Regions from separate parts of the Streptomyces cinnabarinus genome, predicted to be linked through region 1. Evidence: riboswitches for the same ligand, from Rfam matches in the RefSeq annotation. Region 1 holds a riboswitch; the other holds the start of a gene.

Region 1 (7,232 bases):
GTACTTCACGTCCTTGGACGTGATCGGCGTGCCGTCCTCGTACTTGAGGCCCTCACGCAGCTTGTACGTCCAGGTCTTGCCGCCGTCGCTCGGCTCGCCCGGGGCGGCCGCGAGGTCCGGGACCAGCTCGTTGCCGGCCTCGCCGGCACCGGGCTTGAAGGTCATCAGCGGGCGGGCGTAGAGCCGGCTGAGGTTGTACATGTACGCGTAGTACGTGTTGCCCGGGTCGAAGGAGTCCGGCACGTCCGAGTACTCGTACGTGACGGTGCCCCCCTTCGCGGTGGAGGCGTTGACGACACCCTTGGTGGCCGCGTTGGCGCCGGCCGACTTGTTGTTGCCGTCGCCATTGTCGTTGTTGTCATCGGCCTTGCTGCAGCCGGTAAGAACCAGGCTGACGGTGCCGATGGCCGCGATGGCGGCCAGCGCTGACCTTCGCATGATGGTCTGCTTCCCCTCCATAGTTGGAAACTTGATGGGCTCTCGGTGCTGCGGCCGCATGTCAGCGGCCACTGCGCGGGTCGAGAGCGTCACGGAGTCCGTCGCCGAGCAGGTTGAACGCCAGGACGGTGACGAAGATGGCGAGGCCCGGCACGATCATGAACTGCGGATCGACCTTGTAGAAGTTGACCGCCTCGCTGAGCATGCCGCCCCACGACGCCTGCGGGGGCTGGATGCCGACGCCGAGGAAGCTCAGGCTGGCCTCGAAAAGGATGTTCGTCGGGATGAGCAGCGTCGAGTAGACGATGATCGGGCCGACCAGGTTCGGGAGGAGCTCCCGGAACAGGATGTACGGACCCTTGGCGCCCATGCCCCGGGAGGCGTCGACGAACTCGCGCTCCCTGAGCGCCAGGGTCTGGCCGCGGACGATGCGGCCCAGATACGGCCAGTTGAAGAAGCCGATGATGAAGATCAGCACGCTGATGTGGAGCGGCAGACCCTCCAGGCCGAAGGCACCGCCCTGCAGCGTCGCCGAGATGGCGATGGCGAACAGCAGCAGCGGGAAGGCGAGGAAGGTGTCCATCAGACGGCTGATGATCGCGTCCGTCCGGCCACCGTAGTAGCCGGCGATCACGCCGAGGACCGTCCCGATGGTGTTGGACAGGATGGTGGCCCCGAACGCCACGACCAGGGACACCCAGGAGCCTTCCAGGATCCGGGTGGCGATGTCGCGCCCGAACTTGGGCTCGACGCCCAGCGGGTGGTCCGCGCTCATGCCGCCCCAGTCCCCGCTGGGCAGGGAGGTGTTGGGGTCGATCAGATCCTGGTTGAAGGCGTTGGGGTCGAGACCGAAGAGCGCCTGGATGGGCCGGGCCAGCAGGGCGAGCAGCACCAGCAGGATCACGACGATGCCGCCGGCGACGGCGACCTTGTCCTTCTTGAACCGGGTCCAGGCGATCTGCCCCAGGGAACGGCCCTCGATCTGCCCCTTGTCGGCGCCGACGAGCACAGCCTCCGGCTGCGCCTCGGGTGACCCGGTGGTCTCGATCGGTGCGGTCACAGTGACCCGACCCCTCTCGCCGGTGGTGACCGGCCTACGCCCGCCGTGGATTACGGCTTTGTCGACTTGCACTCAGACACAGGATCGACTGGACCTCATGTCTGAGTGGGGAGTCTTCAGCGTCGTCACGATCACCCGCCAGATCTGGCGGCGAAAGTATGCGCAACCGTGATGATGCACTGGGGATTCCGTTATCCGAACAGCAGATGACGGACGCCGGACGAGAAAGAGTCGGCACAAAACGGACGTTCAGTTACTTTCGGCATCATCTACGCGCGCAGAAATGTGTCGGGCGCGTGAACGTGCCGTTGACCTGTCACTCCGTCAGAAACCGCCCTGTACGGGCGGGTAACCGTATCCCGCGGCAGGCGCCTGCGCCGCGTGCGCCTCACGGTCGTAGAACGGGCGGGCGCTCGCCCGCATCCACATCGCGACCGGGTCGTACTCGTCGGACATCGCCACCGTCGACACCGGCAGCCCGTCCGGGACGGCGCCGATGGACTGCTGCATCATCGCGCGCACCGAATCCACGGCGGGCGGGCTGGTGTCGTACACATCCAGTCCGATGGCGAGGTACGGCGCCCCGAGCGCCGGCTGCACCCAGGCGCGGCGCAGGGCGCGGACGGCCGGGGTGCGGTGCGCGTTCTGCGCGAGCAGGGCGTAGAAGTGCGGGATCTCGATGCCGGGTTCGGACAGCCGCAGCGGGCCCGCGGGCTGGCGGTCCAGGCCCGTGGCGATCCGGCGCAGGTCGAGCCAGGGGATGCCGACGCCGCCGCCGGGGGCGTGCGGGTTCAGCCAGAGGCCGAAGTGGTCCGGGTACAGGGTGCGGGCCACGTCGATTCCGTCGACGACCTCGTAACTGCGGTTCCAGCCGCTGGCCGAGAGCTCCTGGGCGGAGGTGACACAGGGGGCGTAGCCGTGGCCGTCGACCTCCATGTTCCCGTACTGGGCGTCCGGGGAGCCGGACTGGCCGTGCCACAGCAGCATCCAGATCTGGCCGGAGTTCGGGGTCGCGAGCGCGCGCAGGAGCGCCTCGTAGGCGTCGTACCGCCCGGGCGTGACCTGGCGCAGCATGTGCTCGACCTGCCCGGCCGCGATGCCGCTGGCGCTCACCTGTACCGCCCCTCCAACATTTCTCCGACCGAGCCGTGACCCTAGCTTAAGCCCGCCTGACATCTCGGGACTTGCTGTGGTCCTGCGGGTGCGGGCTTCATTGTGGCTGGTCGCGCCCGCGCGGCGGAGCCGCAAATCGATACAGCCCCGCGCCCCTGGGTGGGTTTCTCTAAGCCTGTGTGTAGAAGGGGCGTACCTTCTCGCGCAGCCATATCGCCACCGGGTCCTGGGCTGCCATGTCCAACAGGATCAAGTTGACCTGCCACTGGGTCGGGACCCTTCCCAAGGCCCTGCCCAGGGCGTCCATGGGGGCCGTGCGGAGGTCGCCCTCCCAGTGGGAGAGTTCCACGCCCACGAACATGACCGGGGGCGCCGTCTCGATGGCGGCCAGGCAGCGGCGGGCCGTTGTCACCACTCCGGTTGCCGCGAACTCGGCCGAGGCCGCGGCGAGGAAGTCGACCGGGTCGTCCTGCCAGTCCGGTTCGTAGAGCTTGACCCGGCCGCCGCTCGCGGGGCCGTCCAGCGGGGTACGGCCCACCCGGCACAGCTCGGCCACGCCCTCGGGCGGCAGCGGGATGCCCACCACGCCGTCGGGGTTGACCATGATGCCGACCTGCGGGGGCAGACCGCGGGCGAACTCGACCGCCGGGGCGATCGTGTACGACATGTGCGCGCCGGCCACCTGGCGGAGCTGTTCCTCGGAGCTGAAGACCGGGACGAAGGCCTGGCCCTCGATCTCCAGCGTGGGCAGGTCCAGCGGCCCGCTCCGGGGGCCGCCGCCGGAGGGCAGCGGGATCCAGAGGAAGCTGCGCCCGAGCACCTCGATGATCCGGCCGCCCGCCGAGGGCACGCCGAGGGAGGCGGAGAGCACCTCCTCCAGCTCGTTGCCGGGCCATCCGCCGTGCGGATGAGGGTGCGCCTGCGCCGGGAAGTCCGCGGGGAGATCCGCCGGGAAGTCCATCTGTCTGACCGCCTGCCGTGAACCACTGATATGGCGGAAAGGCTAGCGCCTGCCGGGCCGCCCCGGCTCAGCCCGTGAAGCCGATCCGGCGCAGGACGCCCGCCGCGGGCCGGTCGATCAGCACCGCCGAACCGCAGCCCTGGGGGAGCTCCCCCTTCTCCACCGCGCGCAGCAGCCGCCCGGCCGCCGCGCGGTGCCGCAGGAAGGCGTACCGGGACACGCCCCGGCCGCGCTCGCGCTGGCCCTCCAGCGCCTGGTCCGGGGTGACGTCCAGGAGCAGCAGGTGCAGGGTGCCGCCCCGGCGCCGGGCCGCCCGGGACAGCCAGCCGCGCACCCACGCCTGGGTCCCGCAGTCGTGCACGACGACGCCCGCGCCGGAGCGCAGGGCGCTCCACAGCCCGGCGTAGTGCGCGATCCGGACGAGGGGGCGGTAGACCGCGTACGGCAGGAAGCCGGGCATCCGGGCGTCCCAGCGGTCCCGGGTGTCCTGGGAGTCGATCCTCGGGCCCTTCACGGCCCGCTTCATGAGGGTGGACTTGCCGCTGCCGGGCAGGCCGGTGATCACGACGAGGTCCTTGGGGCCGAAGAGCAGCGCGTGCGGACTGTGGCCGGAGCGCTCGCGCAGATCGCGCACGACCGGGGACGCGGCCCGGGCCGGTGCGGCCGGCTGCCGGGGTACCGCGATCCCCGTGGTGGTCGCGTACGCCGAGGTCCTGTTCAACGTGATCGTCCTCCCCTGGGTCAGGTAGGGCACCTGCCCGTTGAGCGTAAAGAGAAGGTAATGCCGGATGCCTAGCGTTTTCGTGCGCGTACCGCCACAGACCGGTTACAGATGCGGCCCTGCCGCACCGGACGGATGCGTGCAATGATGTCCGCGCCAACTGCATACCGGCCGTTTGAATCCGCGCGGGAGAGTTCCCAGCCTTCAGCTGGGGCGCCGAAGGAGCAAGTCCCTCCCTTGAATCTCTCAGGCCCCGTTACCGCGCGGGCGAGGCACATCTGAAAAGCGGACCGCCGTCGCCGGTGGTCCCACCCAAGGTGCAAGTCATGCCCACATGTGGTCATGACGAACCTCTCAGGTTCCGATGACAGATGGGGAGGAACGACCTCGCCGTCATGCCTTGGGAGACAAACGTCCGATGAGCAGTCCTGAACCCCGCCGTACCGCCCTCGATGCCCTGCATCGCTCGCTCGGCGCGACGATGACCGACTTCGCCGGCTGGGACATGCCGCTGCGGTACGCCTCCGAGCGCGACGAGCACAACGCCGTGCGCACCAGGGCCGGCCTGTTCGACCTCTCCCACATGGGCGAGATCACCGTCACCGGCCCGCAGGCCGCCGCGCTGCTGAACCACGCCCTGGTCGGCAACATCGCCACCGTCGGTCCCGGCCGCGCCCGCTACACCATGATCTGTCAGGCCGACGGCGGCATCCTCGACGACCTGATCGTCTACCGGCTCGCCGAGACCGAGTACATGGTCGTCGCCAACGCCTCCAACGCCCAGGTCGTCCTGGACGCGCTGGTGGATCGTTCCGCCGGTTTCGACGCCGAGGTCCGCGACGACCGCGACGCCTACGCCCTGCTCGCCGTCCAGGGCCCCGAGTCCCCGGGCATCGTGAAGGCGCTCACCGACGCCGACCTGGACGGCCTGAAGTACTACGCCGGTCTCCCCGGCACGGTGGCGGGCGTCCCGGCGCTGATCGCGCGCACCGGCTACACCGGCGAGGACGGCTTCGAGCTGTTCGTGAAGCCCGAGCACGCCGTCGAGCTGTGGCAGGCGCTGACCAAGGCGGGCGAGGCCGTCGGCCTGGTCCCCTGCGGTCTTTCCTGCCGGGACACCCTGCGCCTGGAGGCGGGCATGCCGCTGTACGGGCACGAGCTGACCACCGCGCTCACCCCCTTCGACGCCGGGCTCGGCCGGGTGGTGAAGTTCGAGAAGGAGGGCGACTTCGTCGGGCGCGAGGCGCTCACCGAGGCCGCCGCCCGCGCGGAGAGCAACCCGCCGCGCGTTCTCGTCGGCCTGATCGCCGAGGGCCGCCGGGTCCCGCGCGCCGGATACCCGGTCGTCGCCGGTGGCCAGGTCATCGGCGAGATCACCTCCGGCGCCCCCTCCCCCACGCTGGGCAAGCCGATCGCCATGGCCTACGTCGACGCCGCGCACTCCGCGCCGGGCACGGCCGGGGTCGGTGTGGACATCCGGGGCAGCCATGAGCCGTACGAGGTCGTGGCGCTGCCGTTCTACAAGCGTCAGAAGTAGTGGCCGTAGGTGATGCTGAGCACATCACCGCTGCTCACGCACGCCTTCAGCAGTCCCCCTTCATCAGCACTCCCCCGCGTACAGGAGAATTCAGGCCATGAGCAACCCCCAGCAGCTGCGCTACAGCAAGGAGCACGAGTGGCTGTCGGGCGCCGAGGACGGCGTCTCGACGGTCGGCATCACGGAGTTCGCGGCCAACGCGCTCGGTGACGTCGTCTACGCCCAGCTTCCCGAGGTCGGCTCCACGGTGACCGCGGGCGAGTCCTGCGGCGAGCTGGAGTCCACCAAGTCGGTCAGCGACCTGTACTCCCCCGTCACCGGCGAGGTCACCGAGATCAACCAGGACGTCGTGGACGACCCGGCGCTGGTGAACTCGGCCCCCTTCGAGGGCGGCTGGCTGTTCAAGGTACGCGTCACGGGCGAGCCGGACGACCTGCTCTCCGCCGACGAGTACACCGCCTTTTCCGCCGGCTGAGGAGTCGTAGACGCATGTCCGTCCTGAACACGCCCCTGCACGAGCTCGACCCGGAGGTCGCCGCGGCGGTCGACGCCGAGCTGCACCGCCAGCAGTCGACCCTGGAGATGATCGCGTCGGAGAACTTCGCTCCGGTCGCCGTCATGGAGGCCCAGGGCACGGTCCTCACCAACAAGTACGCCGAGGGCTACCCCGGGCGCCGCTACTACGGCGGCTGCGAGTACGTCGACGTCACCGAGCAGCTCGCGATCGACCGGGTCAAGGAGCTGTTCGGCGCCGAGTACGCCAACGTCCAGCCCCACTCCGGTGCCTCCGCCAACCAGGCCGCGCTGTTCGCGCTGGCCAAGCCCGGCGACACCATCCTCGGTCTGGACCTGGCCCACGGCGGCCATCTGACCCACGGGATGCGGCTGAACTTCTCCGGCAAGCAGTTCGACGTGGTCGCCTACCACGTGGACGACTCCGGTCTGGTCGACATGGCCGAGGTGGAGCGCCTGGCCAAGGAGCACCGCCCGAAGGTGATCATCGCCGGCTGGTCGGCGTACCCGCGGCAGCTGGACTTCGCGGAGTTCCGCCGGATCGCCGACGAGGTCGAGGCGTACCTGTGGGTCGACATGGCGCACTTCGCCGGTCTGGTCGCGGCGGGGCTGCACCCGAACCCGGTGCCGCACGCCGACGTCGTCACCTCCACCACCCACAAGACCCTCGGTGGCCCGCGCGGCGGCATCATCCTCGCGAAGAAGGACTTCGCGAAGAAGCTGAACTCCTCCGTCTTCCCCGGCTTCCAGGGCGGCCCCCTGGAGCATGTGATCGCGGCGAAGGCGGTCTCCTTCAAGGTCGCCGCATCGGAGGAGTTCAAGGAGCGCCAGCGGCGTACGGTGGAGGGTGCGCGCATCCTCGCCGAGCGGCTGACGGCGGCCGACGCCC
Region 2 (7,232 bases), 4.6 Mb from region 1:
CGAAGGGGTGCAGCTGCCCGAACTCGGGCCAGGTGACCGGCTCCATCTCGGTGGTCGCGTTGAGCTTCATCGTGCAGGAGCCCAGCGGGATCATGCCGCGGTCGAGCGCGTAGTCGCGGTCCGCGAGACGGCGCAGGTAGCGCAGCATCGCGGTCTCGGAGCGGTGCTGGTGGAACACCGGGTGGGTGAGGAACTCGTCCCCGCGCAGCAGGCCCTCCGGCAGCGCGTCGCCGGCCTGGGCGTCCAGCGCCTCGACGTCGCCCTCGACCCCGAAGGCGCTCCACACGGCGGCCAGCTGGGCCCGGCCGGTGGTCTCGTCGCAGGCGGCGGAGACATGGTCGGCGTCGACGAGCCAGAGGTTCACGCCGCCTTCCCGCGCGGCGGCCACGACCTCGGCGGCCCGCCCGGGAACCCGCACGGTGACCGTGTCGAAGTACGAGCCGTGCACGACCTCGACCCCGCCCGCGGTCAGCCCCGCGGCGAGGATCGTGGCGTAGCGGTGAACCCGTCCGGCGATGCCCTTCAGCCCCTCGGGCCCGTGGTAGACGGCGTACATGCCCGCCATGACGGCGAGCAGCACCTGCGCCGTACAGATGTTGCTGGTCGCCTTCTCCCGGCGAATGTGCTGCTCACGCGTCTGCAGCGCCAGCCGGTACGCCTTGTTCCCGTCCGCGTCCACGGACACCCCGACGAGGCGGCCGGGCAGGCTGCGCGCGAACTTCTCGTGCACGGCCATGTAACCGGCGTGCGGACCGCCGAAGCCCATGGGCACACCGAAGCGCTGCGTGGTACCGACCGCGATGTCCGCGCCCAGCTCACCGGGCGACGTCAGCAGCGTCAGCGCCAGCAGATCGGCGGCGACGGTGACGAGTGCACCGAGCTCATGGGCCTGCTCGATGACGGGCTTGATGTCGCGCACGGCGCCGGAGGCGCCCGGGTACTGGAGGAGCACGCCGTTGATCTCGCGGGCGGCGATGTCGGCCGGGATGCCCTCGCTCAGGTCGGCGACGACGACCTCGACACCCGTCGGCTCGGCGCGCGTCTCGATCACGGCGATGGTCTGCGGAAGGGCGTCCGCGTCGATCAGGAACAGGCCCTTCTTGTTCTTGCCCATGCGCCGGGACAGCGCCATGGCCTCGGCCGCGGCGGTCCCCTCGTCGAGCAGCGAGGCACCGGAGGTGGGCAGCCCGGTGAGTTCGGCGACCATGGTCTGGAAGTTCAGCAGCGCCTCGAGCCGGCCCTGCGAGATCTCCGGCTGGTAGGGCGTGTAGGCGGTGTACCAGGCCGGGTTCTCCATGACATTGCGCAGGATGACCGGCGGGGTGAAGGTCCCGTAGTACCCGAGCCCGATCATGGAGCCGAGCACCTGGTTACGGTCCGCGAGCGAGCGCAGCTCGGCGAGCACCTCGGCCTCGGTCCGCGCTCCCGGCAGGGCGAGGGAGTCGGCGTTCTTGATCACATCCGGCACCGCGGCGGCGGTGAGCTCGTCGAGCGAGCCGTATCCGACCTGGGCGAGCATCTTGGCCCGGGCTTCCTGGTCAGGCCCGATGTGACGCTGCTCGAAGGGGATCCCCATCTCGAGCTCGGAGAGCGGAATGCGGTGGGCGGTCATTACGGAGGCCTCCTGGTCAGACACGACCTTCGAGGGGCACCACGGCACGGGTACCCGGACGGCCTCCCCCTCTGTCATCTCAACCTGAGAGTTTCACCGGGGGCCTGAGGGCGCCCGGCTTTCACCGTCGGTGAGAGCGGAAGCCTTCGACACCCGCTCTGCTTTCCAGAGTGACCTCGTCCGTGCGGTACGTGGGCCTGAGAGATTCCGGGGAGGATTTGCTCCTTCGGCGCCTCCGATGATGTCTGGAGGACTCTCCCGCACGGGGTCAGCAGCCGCTGTCAGCCTACCAGCGAGGTCAACGCCCAGGCGTTCGAGTGGCCGCGCGCCCGAATGTGCTCTTTCGTAGTGCTTACGGATGAGTTGCGACCAAGTGGAGGGCCCGTGCAGACCGACATCGATCCGCGCAACCTGATCGGCCGCAAGGCGTTCGACCGCAACGGCACGAAGATCGGCACGATTGACGAGGTCTACCTCGACGACGCGACCGGCGTACCGGAATGGGCAGCGATACGCACCGGCCTGTTCAGCAGAGACGCCTTCGTCCCCCTGGAACCCAGCGAACTGATCGAAGGCACGTTGAAGGTCCCCTTCGACCGCTCCCTGATCAAGGACGCCCCCGACTTCGGCGTAGGCCGCCACCTCTCCCCCGAACAAGAACTCCAGCTCTACCACCACTACGGCCTGGACATCACCTCCCCTCCACCCCCCGACCACGACTTCGGCAACTTGGCGGGAACAGAGGACGCGGACATGTAGCTACTGCGGGCAGCGGCGCCGTAGCTGCGGGCGGAGCGCGCCCACCCCCACGCCGGTCAAAGGCACGGGCTCATGAACCAGCTCCGCCCGCTGAGGCCCCATGCCTCCCCCGCACCAAGGGCAACGGCTCGGCAACAGCCAGCAGCGGATCATCGACCCGGAACGTCCGCACCCTCCCCGGCTCCGACTCAGGCGTCTCGAACCGCACAGTCACCCGCCCCAGCCCACTCCCCTGCACCCACCCATGCCCGAACTCCGCATGCACCACGTCATGCCCCGCCGGCCACCGCCGCTCCCCAAGCACCTCCACCGCGTCCCCGACCCCCGCGGCCTCACCCGAACCATCCCCCTCCTCCCCCGAATCCTCCGCCCCCAGCTCCCCCGCGGCCTGCGCGAACAAATCCTCCTGCGTGTAATCCGCGAGCCCACTCACCCCGACCCCCAGCAACCGCACACCCCCCGTGGTGTCGACCGCCTCCAGCAGCCGCGCGGCCGCCTCCCGCACCACCGCCGGATCATCCGTGGGCCCCCGCAGGGTTTCGGACCGAGTCAGCGTCGAGAAGTCGTACCGCCGCACCTTCAGCACGATGGTCCGCCCGGACAGCCCCGCCCCCCGCAACCGCCGCACACACCGATCGGCCAGCCGCTGCACCTCGAGCCCGACCCGCACCCGGTCATGGATATCGACGTCGTACGTGTCCTCCACCGACACCGACTTCGTCTCCCGCTCGGCCACCACCGCCCGCTCGTCCCGCGCCAGCGCCATCGCGTACAAGGCGTGCCCATGTGCCTTCCCCAGCATCCGTACGAGCTCGTCCTCCCCCGCCTCGGCCAGCTCGTCGACCGTATGGATCCCGGCCCGCCGCAGATGGTCCCCCGTGGCCGGCCCCACCCCCGGCAGGGTCCGCACCGACATCGGCCCCAGCAACGCCCGCTCGGTCCCCGGCTCGATCAGCACCAGCCCGTCCGGCTTGGCCTGCTCCGACGCGATCTTCGCCAGCATCTTCGACGCCGCGAGCCCCACAGACCCGGTGAGCCCGGTGACGGCCCGTATCTCGGCGCGCAGCTTCACCCCCGCCAGCCGAGCCGACTCCGCGTCCCAGGCCGCGCCCCCGGCCTCCAGATCCACAAACGCCTCGTCCAGACTGAGCGGCTCCACCAAGGGCGACAGCGCCCGCAACAGCGCCATGACCTGCTCACTGATCGACCGGTAGAACCCGAAGCGCGGCACGAGATACGCGGCGTTCGGCGCCAGCCGCCGCGCCTGCGCCATGGGCATCGCGGAATTGACCCCGAAGACCCGGGCCTCGTACGACGCGGTAGCCACCACACCGCGTGGTCCGAGCCCACCCACGATCACGGCTTTCCCGCGCAGACTCGGCTTGGACGCCTGCTCCGCCGAGGCGAAGAAGGCATCCATGTCGAGGTGCAGGATCGTAGGCGCGCTTCTCACATCTCCGATGCTGCCCTACACCACTGACAATGCCCCCGCACCGCTCCCGGCCGGGCTCACCAGGGGCCCTCAGACCGCCCGGTTACGCCGCCGTGCCAGCTCGTCCGCCGGGTTGTGCCCGACGAGTGTCTCCCCGGTGTCGATGCGCTCCCCGTGCAGCTGGGACAGCGCGCTCTCGACATCCCGCCACACCACGCCGACGGCGATCCCGAAGATCCCCTGTCCGCCCTGGAGCAGCGCGTGGACCTCGTCGGGCGAGGTGCACTCGTAGACCGTGGCACCGTCGCTCATCAGCGTCATGCGCTCCAGATCGCTGAAGCCCCGCTCCCGCAGGTGCTGCACCGCGGTCCGGATGTTCTGCAACGACACCCCGGTGTCCAGGAACCGCTTGACGATCTTCAGGACGACGACGTCCCGGAAGCTGTACAGCCGCTGCGTCCCCGACCCGTACGCGGGCCGCACGCTCGGCTCCACGAGCCCGGTGCGCGCCCAGTAGTCCAGTTGCCGATAGGTGATCCCGGCGGCCGCACAGGCCGTCGGGCCTCGATAGCCGATCTGCTCGGACGCCATGGGCGCCGCCCCTCCGCCGCTCGGCACGGCCGTCGGTCGCTGCGGGGCGCGGTCGGCCGCACCGCCCGACTGGGGATATCCCCCGTTCGAGCGGAGCCGTGAGCTCGGGGGAGGGTACGGACCGCTCTCCCCGAGACTGCGTCCGGGGGCACCCCCAGCCGTACCGTCGCCGCTGCTTCTCACGCCGACCTCCGTCCTTGACCTGCCTTCTCGACGGTAGGCAGTCACCAGGGGTGCGTCAACGATCGCCACACTCGGCACGCCGAGTGATAATCACCCTAGGAGTGGTTTCCCGTACCCAACCGCGGGGAAAGGCTAGCCGAATGCACTGGGGCCGGGTCGCAGGACGCTCTCACTCGCCGCTGGCAATTGCCGCCGCCCGAGAATCTCACTGGCTGCTGGTGCCGAAGTCCTCGGGTGAGATCTGGTCGAGGAACTCGCGGAACTTCTCCACCTCGTCCTCCTGCTCGTCCGGGATCGCGATGCCGGCGTCGTCGAGCACGCCGTCGCTGCCGTAGATCGGCGTCCCGGTGCGCAGGGCCAGCGCTATGGCGTCGGACGGACGCGCGCTCACCTCGACCCCGCTGGCGAAGACCAGCTCGGCATAGAAGACGCCTTCACGCAGGTCCGTGATGCGCACTTCGGTGAGCTCCTGGCCGACGGCCTCCAGCACGTCCTTGAACAGGTCGTGGGTCAGCGGTCGCGCGGGGGCCATGCCCTGCTGGGCGAAGGCGATGGCCGTCGCCTCCCCCGGCCCGATCCAGATGGGGAGGTAGCGGTCGCCTCCCACTTCGCGCAGGAGCACGATCGGTTGGTTGGAGGGCATTTCGACCCGGACACCTACGACATCGAGCTCGTTCACACAGCAACCCTAGGCCGTGCCCGGGACGTTTGGGTAGTCGGGCAGGAAACGGGCGGCCGATACGGCCCTCCCACGGCCCCCGGCTCAGGGCAGCCGCACCCCGAGCGCGGTCTGCACGAGCGCGGCGTGCAGCTTGACCGTGAGCCCCGCCAGCTCCTTCGTACGGGCCTCGGCGTGCGCCCTGGTCTGCGGGTTGCGGTGCCGCTTGAGCGGCGCCACGACCTGGTCCACCAGGCCCGCCTCACGGTCCGCGGCGGCCTTCATCACCCGCAGGTGCCGCGGCTCGATCCCGAACCGCCCCAGCTCGGCGACGAGCGAGGCCACGGTGACCGTCTCGGCGTCGTACGCCCCGTCCGGCAGCGGCGCGATCAGCCCGTACGACTCCCACTCCTGAAGGTCGCGTTCCTCGATCTCCGCGGCGGACAGCAACTCGGCCCGCCCGATCCGCGCCGCCGTGGGGACCTCGGAAAGCTCCGGCACGGCCTCCCCGTCCCGCTGGCGGCCCACGGCGGGCAGCGGGACGGCCTCACCGCGCGCCATGGCGTCCAGATGCTCGCGGATCACCTTGAGCGGCAGATAGTGGTCCCGCTGCATCCGCAGCACGTACCCGAGCCGCTCGACGTCGTCGGCGCTGAACTTGCGGTACCCGGAGGGCGTCCGGCGCGGCTCGACTAGGCCCTCGGACTCCAGGAAACGGATCTTGGAGATGGTGACTTCGGGAAACTCGTCGTGCAGCGCGTTCAACACCGTGCCGATGCTCATCAGCCCGCTGTCCGTGGCGGCGATGCCGTGCCCGGCACCGCCGCTCGGTGTATGAAGCATGGACCTTCTCCGGGGGAGGGTCAGTAGCCTCGCTGGCTCGCGTAGAAGACCAGCCGGTACTTGCCGATCTGCACCTCGTCACCGTTCGACAGAGCGACCTGGTCGATCCGCTCGCGGTTGACGTACGTGCCGTTCAGGCTGCCCACGTCGGCGACCGTGAACGAGCCGTCCTGGCCGCGGCGGAACTCCACGTGCCGGCGCGAGACGGTGACGTCGTCCAGGAAGATGTCGCTCTGCGGGTGACGGCCGGCGGTGGTCAGGTCGCCGTCCAGCAGGAAGCGGCTGCCCGAGTTCGGCCCACGGCGCACCACCAGGAGCGCGGAACCGAGCGGCAGCGCGTCGACAGCGGCCTGCGCCTCGGGAGACAGCGCCGGGACCTGCGTCTGACCGGTGACCTCGGCGTCGTAGGCCTCAAGACCGGAGATGGAGATCGTGGACGTGGTCTCGGACGGACGCTCGGGAACCGCACCCGCCCGCAGCGGAGCACCGCAGTTGGAACAGAAGCGACTGTTCTCCGCGTTGCGGTTACCGCACCTCGTGCACACCAGGGCCGACATGGACGGATCCTCCTGCCGCGGCTGCCCCGCCGGGGCATTGGACGCGTACGGGTCGGCGGCGAACCCTCCGCCCGTACTTGAGGCTGACGGTTGCCCGAAACCTATGCCTCCGGCCTGGGCAGGGTCAACCGACGGCGCGCCCTGACCTCCGGAAATGTCGCCGCCCGGACCGCCCACCTGGTCCCGGAACAACGGCCGCTGACCCTCTGCGTCAGGCTGGGCGCGATGACGGGCGGTGGCGTTGTCGTTGCCCTCTCGCGCGCTCTTGCCGAACAACTTCGCAAACAACTTCACGGGCGATTCCCCTTGACTGAAACAGACCCGCCCGTGGGGCAGGACGAACCCTGACTGCACACTCCGGCCGACCCGGACATCCTCACAACGTCCGTATCCACCAGACAGTTTCCACCACGCACCACCCATTCGGTGCGCCGACCCCCCGCAACCTCATGCCCTCGCCGGACGTCCCCCATGCACCCCCGATTCACCGCGAGGACGACCGAGCGTAGTCAGGCCGCTCCGCGGCCCGCAAGGCGTCCACAACGATCTTGTCCGACCGCTCGACCGTCACGGTGGCCTGCTCCTTCTCCAGAGTCT

The links. Region 1 has a riboswitch for glycine ahead of gcvT (glycine cleavage system aminomethyltransferase GcvT). Riboswitches for the same ligand answer to the same signal wherever they lie in the genome.
Region 2: another riboswitch for glycine. It lies ahead of gcvP (aminomethyl-transferring glycine dehydrogenase); the one in region 1 lies ahead of gcvT (glycine cleavage system aminomethyltransferase GcvT).

The regions. Positions count from the first base shown of each region.
Region 1 is NZ_CP114413.1:6,189,293-6,196,524, reverse strand. It holds gene STRCI_RS28200 (ABC transporter substrate-binding protein) at 1-438, opposite strand, end outside; gene STRCI_RS28195 (ABC transporter permease) at 500-1,498, opposite strand; gene STRCI_RS28190 (enhanced serine sensitivity protein SseB C-terminal domain-containing protein) at 1,823-2,611, opposite strand; gene STRCI_RS28185 (enhanced serine sensitivity protein SseB) at 2,781-3,572, opposite strand; gene STRCI_RS28180 (AAA family ATPase) at 3,640-4,299, opposite strand; glycine riboswitch at 4,470-4,565, shown strand; glycine riboswitch at 4,566-4,674, shown strand; gene gcvT (glycine cleavage system aminomethyltransferase GcvT) at 4,712-5,830, shown strand; gene gcvH (glycine cleavage system protein GcvH) at 5,928-6,305, shown strand; gene glyA (serine hydroxymethyltransferase) at 6,320-7,232, shown strand, end outside.
Region 2 is NZ_CP114413.1:1,569,955-1,577,186, forward strand. It holds gene gcvP (aminomethyl-transferring glycine dehydrogenase) at 1-1,612, opposite strand, end outside; glycine riboswitch at 1,788-1,883, opposite strand; gene STRCI_RS07035 (PRC-barrel domain-containing protein) at 1,997-2,371, shown strand; gene STRCI_RS07040 (DNA polymerase IV) at 2,442-3,824, opposite strand; gene STRCI_RS07045 (MerR family transcriptional regulator) at 3,894-4,577, opposite strand; gene STRCI_RS07050 (bifunctional nuclease family protein) at 4,783-5,256, opposite strand; gene ftsR (transcriptional regulator FtsR) at 5,341-6,078, opposite strand; gene STRCI_RS07060 (FHA domain-containing protein) at 6,099-7,058, opposite strand; gene STRCI_RS07065 (DUF881 domain-containing protein) at 7,120-7,232, opposite strand, start outside.